Regions from separate parts of the Halopseudomonas salina genome, predicted to be linked through region 4. Evidence: predicted binding sites of a transcription regulator. Region 4 holds the regulator's gene; each other region holds the start of a gene.

Region 1 (3,114 bases), on a different contig from region 4:
CATACGCACCAGACATTCATATTTTTCTATCCGGCCGCTCTCCACGTGCATGATGGGTTGGAAGAAGGGCACCAGCCGGTTTTCTTCAAGAGCCAGCTTCAACTTGTTGGCCCAGATAAGGTTGTGTTCGTAATTCTCGCGCGCACGATCGGCAGGGTCGTAGAGCATGTAACCGGCCTGAGCTACACGGGCGTGCTCCAGGGCAATATTGGCGGAGGGGAGCAGGTGTTCCGGGTCGAGTTTTTCGCCGTTGCGCAGGCGCGTACTGGCCAGCCCCATACTGACATGCAGCGTAATATCGTGATCTTCCCACTGGGTCCGTACCGAGCTCACAAACGCCTGTAGATCACTCGCCAGGCTAACCAGTGCGGCCTCATCTGCCTGACCGGGTCGCCAGATTGCCAGCTCGTCACCCGGCATACGGTAGAGCCGACCGCTGCGTGAAAGGGGCCTGGCCTGGAGATAGGCTTGCAGCTGTGTTGAGAGGGTCACAATCACATGGTCGCCACACTGATGGCCGTAGAAATCGTTGATTTGCTTGAAGCCATCGATATTCAGCAATACCAGTGACGCGGCGGGCCGGCTGCGCAGATCCACCAGCAAGCGCTCACGATTGGGTAATTGGGTCAGTGGGTCGGTGTAGAGGTTGCGCAGCCGCCTGAGAGTGCCGGCGATCATGTATAGGATCAACGCCGACAAAACCACCAGGATACTGCCGATCAATGCCACGATCCGCAGGTTGCTGGCACGCATGGGTAGCAGAACAGCGTCAATCTCCGCCTGGGGGACGCCAATGCCGAAAACCATACCTGCCTGGGTGGCAGAGTAGAACAGGGCAAACTCCTCGCCCCCCACTTCGAGGGTTCGCTGCTCTCGGGGGGGCGTCACACTCGACAACCGGCCCACGGCCTGCGGCACCAGCTGTTGCAGCTGAGCGTCACTGATGGCCGTCATCAGTTGTTGTGCGTGCTCCACATCATCGGCCCGGGCCAGGCTGGACAGGTTGCGGTTCTCGCTGTCCAGCAGAAAGGAAAACGTACCTGGCGTTATGTCTACGCCGCTGATCAGGCGGATGACGTCATCGGCCCGCCAGTCGGTCGAGACAATACCAATGCTGCGACCGGACGCATCCCGCATGGTGGTGCTCAGACTTATTACCACGTCATCGATACGGCGCTTGAAGTAGGCCGCTGTCCAGTAGAAGCGGCGGGCCTGGCCCGTCACCCTGGCGTTATCCAGGTTGTCGACCAGTCGCCGATACCAGGCGCGGTTGACGAATTCGGCGCTGGCACGGGTGGTGATGATCTCCGAACCCTGTCGATAGGCAATCACCCCGACAGGTTGATCGGCTAAAGCCCCCGGTTCGTACCAGACGCCGCTCCCGTGCGCGTCTGGAAAATCATCCAGCCCGTCACGAAGCATCGATTCCAGTCGGGATGCACTTGCGTTGCCCTGTTGTCGCAGCCGATGAAATAGCTCACCGGTACGCGCCAGCCCGACCGTATTCTGCTCCATTTTCTGATGGTGGGCGTTTATGCGGTCCAGATTGGCTTCAAAGGTATCGATGATCTGACGCTGACGCAGGTCGGACATGGCTTGCTGGGCAAAGTCCAGATTCAGCCGCGACATCAACAACATGCCAATGATGAACAGCACCACCAGCAGGCTCAGCACAACCATGATCAGTCGCTGTGTAGGCATGTTAGCGGGCAGCTTCACGGTTGATCTCATGGTGCGGCCCTTGGGCTGATTGGACTGGCAGACAGGGTCGGCTCAAAGGCAGCCCGCTTTTTTGTTGCACTGCAATATTAGCAGCGATCGATCGCCCTCGTTGTGACAGCTATGTGTGATTCTGTGACAAAAAATCGCAGACTGGAACGGAACTTGCGTAGGGTCATGCCAGGCCGTATCTGGCGTCAAATATTTGATCGGGAATGTCGAACGCATGGCAGTGAATCGCACAGAAGTAATGGGGAACATGCGCAGTAACCTGGCGGGGCTGCGCCACGGCAGCCTGGGCGTGCCGATTCTGTTGCTGGTCATGCTCGGCATGATGATGCTGCCAGTACCGCCATTTCTGCTCGACGTGCTCTTTACCTTCAATATCGCGCTTGCGCTAGTGGTGCTGCTGGTCTGTGCCTACGCCCTGCGGCCCCTGGACTTCGCTGTGTTCCCGACCATCCTGCTGGTGGCGACCTTGCTACGCCTGGCGCTGAACGTGGCCTCCACGCGGGTGGTGCTGCTCTACGGTCATGAGGGTGGAGATGCCGCGGGCAAGGTTATCCAGGCCTTTGGTGAGGTGGTGATCGGCGGCAACTATGTGGTCGGTCTGGTGGTCTTCGCGATCCTCATGATCATCAACTTCGTCGTGGTAACCAAGGGCGCCGGACGAATCTCCGAAGTCAGTGCGCGATTCACCCTGGATGCCATGCCCGGCAAGCAGATGGCCATTGATGCCGACCTCAATGCCGGCATTATCGATCAGGAACAGGCCAAGCTACGTCGCCAGGAAGTGGCCCAGGAGGCAGACTTCTACGGCTCCATGGACGGTGCCAGCAAGTTTGTTCGCGGTGACGCGGTCGCCGGTCTGCTGATTCTGTTCATCAACGTCATTGGTGGTCTGGCAATCGGCATCGCCCAGCACGACTTGAGCTTCGCTGACGCCGGACGTATCTACGTGCTGTTGACCATTGGTGACGGTCTGGTGGCGCAGATACCGTCGCTGTTGCTGTCCACTGCTGCAGCAATTATGGTGACCCGCGTTTCCACCTCCGAAGACATGGGCGCGCAGGTCAACCGTCAGATGTTTGCCTCGCCGAAGGCACTGGCGATTGCGGCGGCGATCATGATCGTCATGGGTCTGATTCCCGGCATGCCGCACTTCTCCTTCCTGAGTCTCGGTGCCCTGGCCGCCGGCGCTGCGTATTACATCGCCAACCGCCAGCGTTTGAAGCTGGTCGAGGCGGAAGAAGTGCAGCGCCAGGAAGCGGAAGTGCCCGCTCTGGCTCGCCCTGAAACCCGTGAGCTGGGCTGGGACGACGTCACTCCGGTAGATATGGTCGGCCTGGAAGTCGGTTACCGCCTGATTCCCCTGGTTGATCGCAACCAGGGGGG
Region 2 (3,114 bases), on a different contig from region 4:
GGCATCGGTGACATTGACGTAGACATTGTCGCTGGCCGCGGGTAGAGCCAACTGCCCCTTGATCCCCTTGGTGGTATCTACCATGGCCTGATCCGCCGGCACGATGACCGTGCGACCTACCAGAGAAGAAGCCTGCAAGGCCTGTGAAGACTGGTAGCCGTTAAGCAGCGACTCCATCGAGGAATTCAGCGTTTCAATACCCTCAACCGTACTGAACTGAGCCAATTGAGCAATAAACTCGCCGTTCTCTTGAGGCGACAGCGGGTCCTGATTGTTCATCTGAGTCACCAGCAACTTGAGAAACTCGTTCTTGCCAAGCTCACCGCCCTTGGCGTCACGGCTCTGGTCCACCTTGTACTGATCCAGAACGCCTTCACCTACACTCAGTGCACTAGAAATACTCATTGTCTTGAAGCTCCTGTCACTGACCCAGTGTGAGAACGCGCTGCAACATGGTCTTGGTTGCGTTCATGATTTCTACGTTGGTTTGATATGCCCGTGAAGCGGCCATCATGTTGGCCATTTCTTCGACAATGTTGACATTCGGATAGAACACATAGCCCTGCTCATCCGCCATCGGATGATCAGGTTCGTACCGTGATTGCAACTCGGCATCGGACTCAACCACACCCAGAACCTCAACGCCCTGCCCTGCCTGCTCCTGAGAGGCAAAAAGCGATTGGCCCATGCCCTGCTGCTGCTCGTTGAACATGGTTGCAAAAACCGGGTGCCTGGCCCTGTAGGTCTCACCAGTGCTGCTGGAAACCGTTTCAGCATTGGCGATGTTACTGGCCGTGGTGTTCAGTCGCAGCGACTGTGCGCTCATACCGGAGCCGGAGATGTTGAAAACGTCATTGAGAGACATGGCTTATTCTCCGCGCAGGGCTGTCATCAGCCCCTTGAATTTGCTGTTGAGAAAAGTAAAGCTGGCCTGCAGTTCGATCGCATTCTTGGCGAAAGCGCTTTGCTCGACGTCAGCGTCAACAGTGTTGCCGTCCAGTGATGGCTGCAAGGGCGTGCGGAAGCGCAGACCTGCAGCCTGGTCGAGCAGGCTTTCGGTATTGATATGCCGGGAATGTGTGGTACTGGCGGCAAACCCCTTGTCATCTCCACTCTGCTGAGCAGCCAGCACCGCCTGGAAATCCAGGTCACGCGCTTTGTAATTTGGGGTTTCCGAGTTGGCGACATTATTGGCTAGAACGGCCGCACGCTGACCGCGGAAAGTCAGTGCTTTCTCATGGATACCCAGAGCATTGTCAAAATTGATCGTCATTTGCGCATTCCTCTTGTGGCAATAAATGGCCACACAGTTCTCTCTGCGCAATAACAAAGCAGGTTCCGTGCCAAAACACGAAACCCTTTATATTCAATGAGTTGAAAGGAAGAACAATTCAGAGCGGCAATGGATTACCGTTGGACGGCATTCCGTTGGACGGCACTTCCCTGGACGGCAGGTCACCCAGCGGCAAGGAGGCCCGAAGCTTGCGGCTTGTAGCTATTTTGCCTTGTAGACAATACCCGGACTGCACTGAACCATCTGATAGAGATCAGGGAGGCCATTCAACGCCTCGGACGCACCAAGCATCAGATAACCGCCGGGCTTGAGGGTCCCGTGTATGCGTTTGAGGATATCTTTCTTGAGATCAGCAGAAAAATAGATAAGCACGTTGCGGCAGAAAACAATATCGAACTTGCCCAGCATCGAATAACTGTCTAGCAAATTCATGGCGCGGAACTCGACCCGACTGCGGATCGGTTGCTTGACTGTCCAGCGACCCGGACTGCCCTGGTCGAAATAACGCGCCAGGCGCTCGGAGGAGAGTCCGCGGGCGATTGAAAGACTGTCGTACTCCGCCGATTTTGCGGCGGTCAGGATACCCCCGGACAGATCGGTGGCGACAATTTGACAGCCACCACGCAGCTGACCGGGATTGCTGCGCTCAAACTCATCAATGGCCATGCTCAATGAGTAGGGCTCCTGTCCTGACGAGCATGCTGCAGACCATATTCGCGGTCGCTGACCGGGGTTGGCCTTCACGAATTCGGGTAGCAATCGGTTTTTCAACACGTCGAATGGATAGACATCTCTAAACCAGAGTGTCTCGTTGGTGGTCATTGCATCCACGACCAACTCTCGCAGCCCACTGCGGGGCTGCGTCTGAATCCGCGTTACCAGCTCGCCCAGGCTTTTGATGCCCTGCTGCTCGAGTAACCGGTTCAGCCTACTGGCTACGAGGTACTGTTTATTGTCGCCCAGCACAATGCCGCACGCTTTTTCCAGAAACTCCCTGAAAACATGAAAATCTTGGTTTGCCGAGGTCACGCAGCCCATCCTGTAATCAATTGAATTGCTTCCCCATGCGGCGATCTACTCACGCAGTGCGTGCAGGCGATCAATCACCCTTTGTGCCAGCTCATCCGGCTTGAACTTGGCGAGGAAATCGTCTGCACCCACCTTTTTTACCATTGCCTGATTAAACACGCCCGAAAGCGAGGTGTGCAACAGGATATGCAAACCGGCCATACGTGGATCACCGCGCACCTCGGCGGTCAGCGTGTACCCATCCATTTCCGGCATTTCGATGTCTGAAACCATCATCAACAGATCAGATACACCCTGGCCATTTTCGACCAAGTCACGAAGCCAGTTGAGCGCCTGACGTCCATCGTTGAGCGCGACCACTTCCACACCCACTTCCTGCAGACATCGGACGACCTGTTTGCGCGCCACCGATGAGTCATCAACGATCAGCACCTTGCGCGCCAGAGCTTCGGTATGGGTTACCTCATCGATCACACCTGCGGTGATGGTCTCCACAGTTGGCACGACTTCGGCAAGAATCTTCTCGACATCGATAATCTCGACCATCTTGTCGTCGACGCGGGTCACCGCTGTCAGGTAATGGTCGCGACCGGTGCCCCGTGGCGGCGGGTGTATTTCTGACCAGTTCATATTGACGATTCGTTCGACTGAACGCACCAGAAAGCCCTGAACACGGTAGTTATATTCGGTGATGATCACGAACGCCGTACTCAAATCATCGAGCCCCGGCCCACCAGTGGCCTTGTTGAGGTCGATGATGGGCAGGGTACCTCCGCGAATATGCGCGACCC
Region 3 (3,114 bases), on a different contig from region 4:
AAAATCGGCATGGCGCCCAAGGGGACCCGCAGGTCCATGGGTAAACGCTGAAGCGTGGGTGCGGCCCAGTTATTTGACCAACAAGACCGGTATCGGCGTCTCATGCACAACCTGGCTGGCCACGGAGCCCAACACCAGGTTGCCGAGACTACCCATGCCCCGGGTACCCATCACAATCATGGTGCAGCCGAGCTTGCGGGCAGCGTCAACCAGCTCACTGACGACCTCACCCATTATTTCATGGGTCTGAACGGCCAGATTCGCGGCGCGCAATTTGTCGGCCACCTTCGCGTTTACCTCCGCCGCGTGATCTAGCGCACCCGCATTCAGCTGGTCCAGCATGGTCGGCGATACGTAGTTGCCGAAGAGTTTTGGTTCTGTCTGGACATTGACCACATGTACGGTAACGTCACCAAGTGTCGCTGAAAAATCGACCAGATACTCAGCTGCGCGCATTGCGCTTTCCGAGCCGTCAAAGGGTAGCAATATCGTATGCATTTGCGCTTACTCCAGATTGTCCATTTTGATGATTACACTCTGATCATTGTGGCAGACCGGACGTGATGCCGCTTGATGCACATCAAGCTCGCCGTGAACCGAGCGATAGTTATCCTTGCGCAGTACTGCAGCCAACCGAGCGACCCCTGGCAGACAAATTTTACCGGCTACATGGCAGCCGGATGAAAACACGCCCCGAGCATACAGTGTGGGCGATGCGCTCGGATCAGTTAGTTGCCTGTCTCTGTCTACAGCCGATGGCTCATGGACAATGGCTCACGAGCCTGTTCGTGGACCCCCGCATGCGCCGCCAGGGGCTGGCAGGTCACCTGCTTGAAAATGCCTGTGCTTCAGTCACTGGACCCATCTGGCTGTTTTGCCAACCCGGGCTTGAACAGCTGTACCGCAGCCACGGCTTTGCTCACTGTCCCAGCCTTCCCGAATCCCTCGCAAGCAAACTTAAGCGCTACCAGAGAAGCAAAGACCTAGTACCCATGTGGCTGGATAACTGACAAGTCTGGGGTACGCACCAGCATAATCACCTGGGCTGGAAAGCGGCACTACTTTAGGGCGAACCCCAGCCCGCCAAAACTGGTAGAGTGCTGAATTATTCTCAAAATATTAACCTAAACACATGATTTATATAATAAAGATAAAACCTGGCAAGCAAAATGCTATGTGTCCCATGCCAACGCATTTTGAACCACTACAGCAATCATAAAACATGGGGTACACGAAAATGATGAAAAAACTGACAGCCGCCATCGCCACTGCGAGCACACTCGGCTTTGCCAATATGGCCCATGCGGAAACCTTCGAGACTGCCATTGGTGAGATCGATGCCAGCATGACCGCCACTCTGGCCTCTGATTACATCTGGCGCGGCCAGTCACAGACCAACGGTGCCGGCGCGGTTCAGGCGAGCTTGGACTTTGCCCACGAAAGCGGCGTATTCCTTGGTGCCTGGGGCTCTAACGTCGCTGATGAAGATTTCGGCGGAGCCAGCATCGAGCTGGACTACTATGTCGGATACGGTGGCGCCATCACCGAAGACATCAGCTACGCGGTTTCCTGGAACACTTACACTTTTCCCCAGGGTATTGATGCGGTTGACGAATGGATCGCTCACGTAGACGCCTACGGCTTCAGTGGCGGCGTCAAGTACGCCTATGAGCCCCAAAGCGCGCTCTACACTTACATCGGCTATGGCTTTGAATTGCCCTACGATATCGGCCTGGGTCTGCATTATGGTCGCACCGACACGAAGGATCCGATCGGCGCCAGCAGCGATGAAGATTATGCTGACTGGGCTGTGACTCTGGGCAAGACAATGCTAGGTATCGATTGGGCATTGATGTACAGCGACACCAACCTTGGCAACGAGTGCACAGCAATATACGTTGATAGCGATTCTTGCGACTCCAACGTTACTCTGTCTGCTTCAAAGAGCTTCTGATTTAGTACGGCGCCCATTGGGCGCCGTGTTTGCTTCTCAGCTTTTAACCGGAATCGTGGCAAACACGGCTCCGGTTTTTTTAGGCTCTGGTTTTCTTCAGGCCTCGGCAGCCCGTCGACGGATGCCCAGATCAACCTTCATGCATATTGCCGAGATTAAGAGAAAGCCGGCATGCTGCCGGTCAAGCCCGCGGCAGTGTGACGCCGCGCTGCCCCTGATACTTGCCACCCCGGTCACGGTAAGACACTTCACAGGGCTCGTCAGACTCGAAAAACAGCATCTGTGCTACGCCTTCATTGGCGTAAATCTTGGCAGGCAGCGTGGTGGTGTTGGAAAACTCCAGCGTCACATGGCCTTCCCATTCTGGTTCCAGGGGTGTGACGTTGACGATGATGCCACAGCGCGCATAGGTGCTCTTGCCCAGACAAATAGTCAGTACATTCCGCGGAATGCGGAAGTATTCGACAGTACGTGCCAGCGCAAAGGAGTTGGGCGGAATGATGCAGACATCACTGGTGATGTCGACAAAACTCTTCTCGTCGAAATGCTTGGGATCAACGGTGGCCGAGTGGATGTTGGTGAACACCTTGAACTCGTTGGAGCAGCGCACATCGTAGCCGTAGCTGGAAACCCCATAGGATATGACTCGATTACCCTCGTCGCCACGCACCTGACGCTCGACGTAGGGCTCGATCATTCCCTGTTCCTGGGACATGCGACGTATCCAACGGTCAGACTTGATGCTCATGATGTGCCCTGCGATGTGCCGAAAAGAGACCGCATGTTACCGGGTATTGCCAGCGGGAAAAAGCCCCGCCGGCACCTGCAGACATGCCTGGGGAAACTCACTCATCACTGATGCTGATGTCGGGCATAGCACCACCCGTCCTGGCGCGCTCAGCGATGCGCGCGCCGACGTGACGGGCCATGTCCTGATAGAGCATGCTGATCTGACACTCGGGCTCGGCAACAACCGTAGGCGCACCGGCATCGGTCTGCTCCCGAATCATCATGGACAGTGGCATGGAGGCCAGCAGGTCAACACCGTAATCGTTGGCCAGCCGCTCACCTCCGCCCTCACCGAACAAGTGCTCTGCATGCCCACAATTGGAGCAGATGTGGATTGCCATATTTTCCACAATCCCCAGTACCGGGATATT
Region 4 (3,114 bases):
GGGGGGTCAGTATGTGATCAATTTGCATGGGTTTTGGCTACGGTTGCCTTAGCGGTTAGCGGTCGTTGACGCCTTGCTGGCGATTGAGGTTTTTTTCCTTGTGCTTTATCAGCTGCCGATCAAGTTTGTCGGTCATCAGGTCAATGGCGGCGTACATGTCTGTGTGCTCTGCGTTGGCGACTACCTCGCCGCCGGCTACATGCAGGATAGCTTCAGCTTTCTGTCGGAAGTTCTCGACTTCGAGTATGACCTGAACATTGGTAATCTTGTCGAAATGTCGCTCCAGGCGGGACATTTTCTCGTTCACGTAATTGCGCAGTGGATCGGTAATGTCGAGCTGATGACCGCTTAGGTTCAGTTGCATATGACTTCTCCTGATTGGCTTGATGAAGCAGGGAAACGAAGTCGATTCCCCATAATGCCGTATTTCGTGCTCTGCGTATCAGGCCCGCCGGTCAGACAATCCGCTTACGTTCGCTCGACGGAGCGATATTGAGCGATTCGCGGTACTTGGCGATGGTACGACGGGCTACATCAATTCCCTGCTCTTCCAGTAAACCAGCGATCTTGCTGTCGCTCAATGGTTTCTTCGGGTTTTCTGTCGAGACCAGTTTCTTGATCAGCGCGCGGATCGCCGTGGAGGAAAATTCGCCGCCTTCAGAGGTGCCGACATGGCTGGAAAAAAAGTACTTAAGCTCGAAGATACCCCGAGGCGTGTGCATGAATTTCTGCGTAGTTACCCGCGAGATCGTTGATTCATGCATACCTACGGCTTCGGCTATGTCGTGCAGCACCAGGGGCTTCATTGCTTCTTCACCGTACTCGAGAAACTCGCGCTGGTGCTCGACAATCTGAGTGGCCACTTTCATCAATGTTTCGTTGCGGCTTTGCAGGCTCTTAATGAACCAGCGTGCTTCCTGCAGGTTATTGCGCAGGTAGGTGTTGTCTGTGCTGGAGTCGGCACGCCGTACCATGGAGGCGTATTGGCTGTTGACCCGGATCTTGGGAACAGATTCCTGATTCAGCTCGACAATCCAGCGGTTGCTGTCGCGGCGCACAATAACATCGGGGATCACATATTCGGGTTCACCCGAAGCTATTTCCGAGCCGGGGCGGGGGTTGAGCGTCTGGATCAACGCGATAACGCGACCCAGCTGGTCTTCCTTGAGCCGTGTGCGACGCATCAGCTGACTGAAATCGCGACTGCCAAGCAAGCCCAGATGATCGCGCACGACCTTCTGTGCCTGCTCCAGCAGCGGGGTGTCGGCCGGCAGCTGGCGCAGTTGCAGCAGCAGGCACTCGCTCAGATCACGTGCCCCTACACCCACGGGTTCGAACTGCTGGATTCGGTGCAGCACCATTTCGATTTCGTCGAGCTCCACTTCGCGCTCCGGGTCGATGGAGGCAAGGATCTCTTCGAGAGACTCCTCCAGATAGCCGTCTGCATTGATTGCATCAATGATCGATAGTGCAATGAGCTGGTCGGTTTCCGAAAGAGGAATCAGGTTCAGCTGCCATTCCAGGTGGCTTTGCAGCGTTTCACCGGTACCGGTGCGGGAAGTGAAATCCCAGTCATCATCATCGCCGCTGGGGAGCGAGCTTGCCGATGTCTGATAGACATCTTCCCACTGGGTATCTACGGGCAAATCGCTAGGAATCTGTTCATTCCAGTTGCCTTCCTCGGCGGCCTGGGAGTGCTGATCAATGGCGTCCATTTCAACCGGCTCGGGTACGGAGACGGCGGGGGCATCGTCGTTGTCGGCTCCATCTGATCCCGAGCCGCCATGATCATCGTCAGCCTCGTCAGCCATTTCCAGCATCGGATTAGCTTCAAGGGCCTCCTGAACCTCCTGTTGGAGGTCGAGACTCGACAGTTGGAGCAGTCTGATGGCCTGCTGCAGCTGCGGCGTCATGGTCAGCTGCTGCCCCATCTTGAGGACGAGCGTAGGTTTCATTATCGGACGTATTACCTTATGCGCTATTACTGGCGTTGGTGCGAGGCTGGCCTGAGGCTAGCATGCCTGAATCGACCCTGTTTTTATAGCCGGAACTCTTGGCCCAGATACACATCCTTGACCAGCTGATTGTCGAGTACGGCCTGCGCGTTTCCCTCGGCGATAATATGCCCATCGCTGACGATGTAGGCCTTGTCGCAGATGTCGAGTGTCTCGCGCACATTGTGATCGGTGATCAGCACGCCAATGCCCTTGTCCCTGAGATGCTGAATGATCTGTTTTATATCGTTTACCGAGATCGGATCCACACCGGCAAAGGGCTCATCGAGCAGAATGAACTTGGGGTCACTTGCCAGCGCGCGAGCTATCTCAGCACGACGGCGCTCGCCGCCGGACAGACTCATGCCCTTGCTGTCGGCCAGATGATGGATATGAAATTCGTGCATCAGGGAGCTCAGCTTGTCGAGCCGGCCCTGCCGGTCCAGATCCTTGCGAGTCTGGAGTATCGCCATGATATTGTCGGCCACACTCAGCTTGCGGAAAATGGATGCCTCCTGGGGGAGGTAGCCGATGCCCTGGCGAGCCCGTCCATGCATGGGCAGATGGGTGACGTCGAGGCCGTCTACCAGTATGTGACCATGGTCGGCCTTCACCAGCCCGACAATCATGTAGAAGCAGGTGGTCTTGCCAGCGCCATTAGGGCCAAGCAGGCCAACTACTTCGCCACTGCGGATGGACAGGGACACATCCTCAACGACCTTTCTCGTCTTGTAGGCCTTGGCCAGATGGCGTGCTTCGAGGACGGTTGCAGCAGATTCGGTCATGGCGGGCCCGGTCATGGATTGGCGGCTTCATCGCGTTGGCGGGGCTGGATCACGATTTCGATGCGCCCCGGTTCGCCCGAGTCACCCGCCGCCGGTCGTCCCGCGTCTACCACCTGTTCATTGATGTCGTAGCTGACGAAGTCACCCTGAAAGGTGTTGCCGCGCTGCTCCAGGCGTGCCTGGTCGATCAGTACTACGCGTTCGCTGTCGGCAAAGTACTCGATGGTCTGCGCGCGGGCGTTCACTTCGCCGTCGTTTTCGCCGGGGGTCTGAGTGTAGGTAGCGGGGTTTCCCGTGCTGGTGATCTTGCTCACCGCACCGGCACTGTCGGTAGC

The links. The regulator sigma-54, encoded in region 4, starts transcription at its own class of promoters, with help from an activator protein. The targets are predictions, from matches to a motif close to ANTGGCATNNANNTTGCTNT.
Region 1: the regulator sigma-54 is predicted to act here: its motif matches at 1,872-1,891, upstream of flhA (flagellar biosynthesis protein FlhA).
Region 2: the regulator sigma-54 is predicted to act here: its motif matches at 1,329-1,348, upstream of flgB (flagellar basal body rod protein FlgB).
Region 3: the regulator sigma-54 is predicted to act here: its motif matches at 1,157-1,176, upstream of IEV54_RS02810 (TorF family putative porin).

What each region holds. Positions count from the first base shown of each region.
Region 1 is NZ_BMFF01000003.1:185,836-188,949, reverse strand. It holds gene IEV54_RS08240 (EAL domain-containing protein) at 1-1,719, opposite strand, end outside; gene flhA (flagellar biosynthesis protein FlhA) at 1,970-3,114, shown strand, end outside.
Region 2 is NZ_BMFF01000001.1:431,514-434,627, reverse strand. It holds gene flgD (flagellar hook assembly protein FlgD) at 1-405, opposite strand, end outside; gene flgC (flagellar basal body rod protein FlgC) at 422-865, opposite strand; gene flgB (flagellar basal body rod protein FlgB) at 869-1,273, opposite strand; gene IEV54_RS02160 (CheR family methyltransferase) at 1,496-2,323, opposite strand; gene IEV54_RS02155 (chemotaxis protein CheV) at 2,369-3,114, opposite strand, start outside.
Region 3 is NZ_BMFF01000001.1:567,072-570,185, reverse strand. It holds gene IEV54_RS02825 (hypothetical protein) at 1-51, shown strand, start outside; gene IEV54_RS02820 (universal stress protein) at 70-498, opposite strand; gene IEV54_RS17425 (hypothetical protein) at 505-633, opposite strand; gene IEV54_RS02815 (GNAT family N-acetyltransferase) at 624-1,010, shown strand; gene IEV54_RS02810 (TorF family putative porin) at 1,223-1,954, shown strand; gene dcd (dCTP deaminase) at 2,136-2,702, opposite strand; gene apbC (iron-sulfur cluster carrier protein ApbC) at 2,800-3,114, opposite strand, start outside.
Region 4 is NZ_BMFF01000009.1:24,330-27,443, reverse strand. It holds gene ptsN (PTS IIA-like nitrogen regulatory protein PtsN) at 1-28, opposite strand, end outside; gene hpf (ribosome hibernation-promoting factor, HPF/YfiA family) at 56-364, opposite strand; gene IEV54_RS16070 (RNA polymerase factor sigma-54) at 456-1,955, opposite strand; gene lptB (LPS export ABC transporter ATP-binding protein) at 2,039-2,779, opposite strand; gene lptA (lipopolysaccharide transport periplasmic protein LptA) at 2,791-3,114, opposite strand, start outside.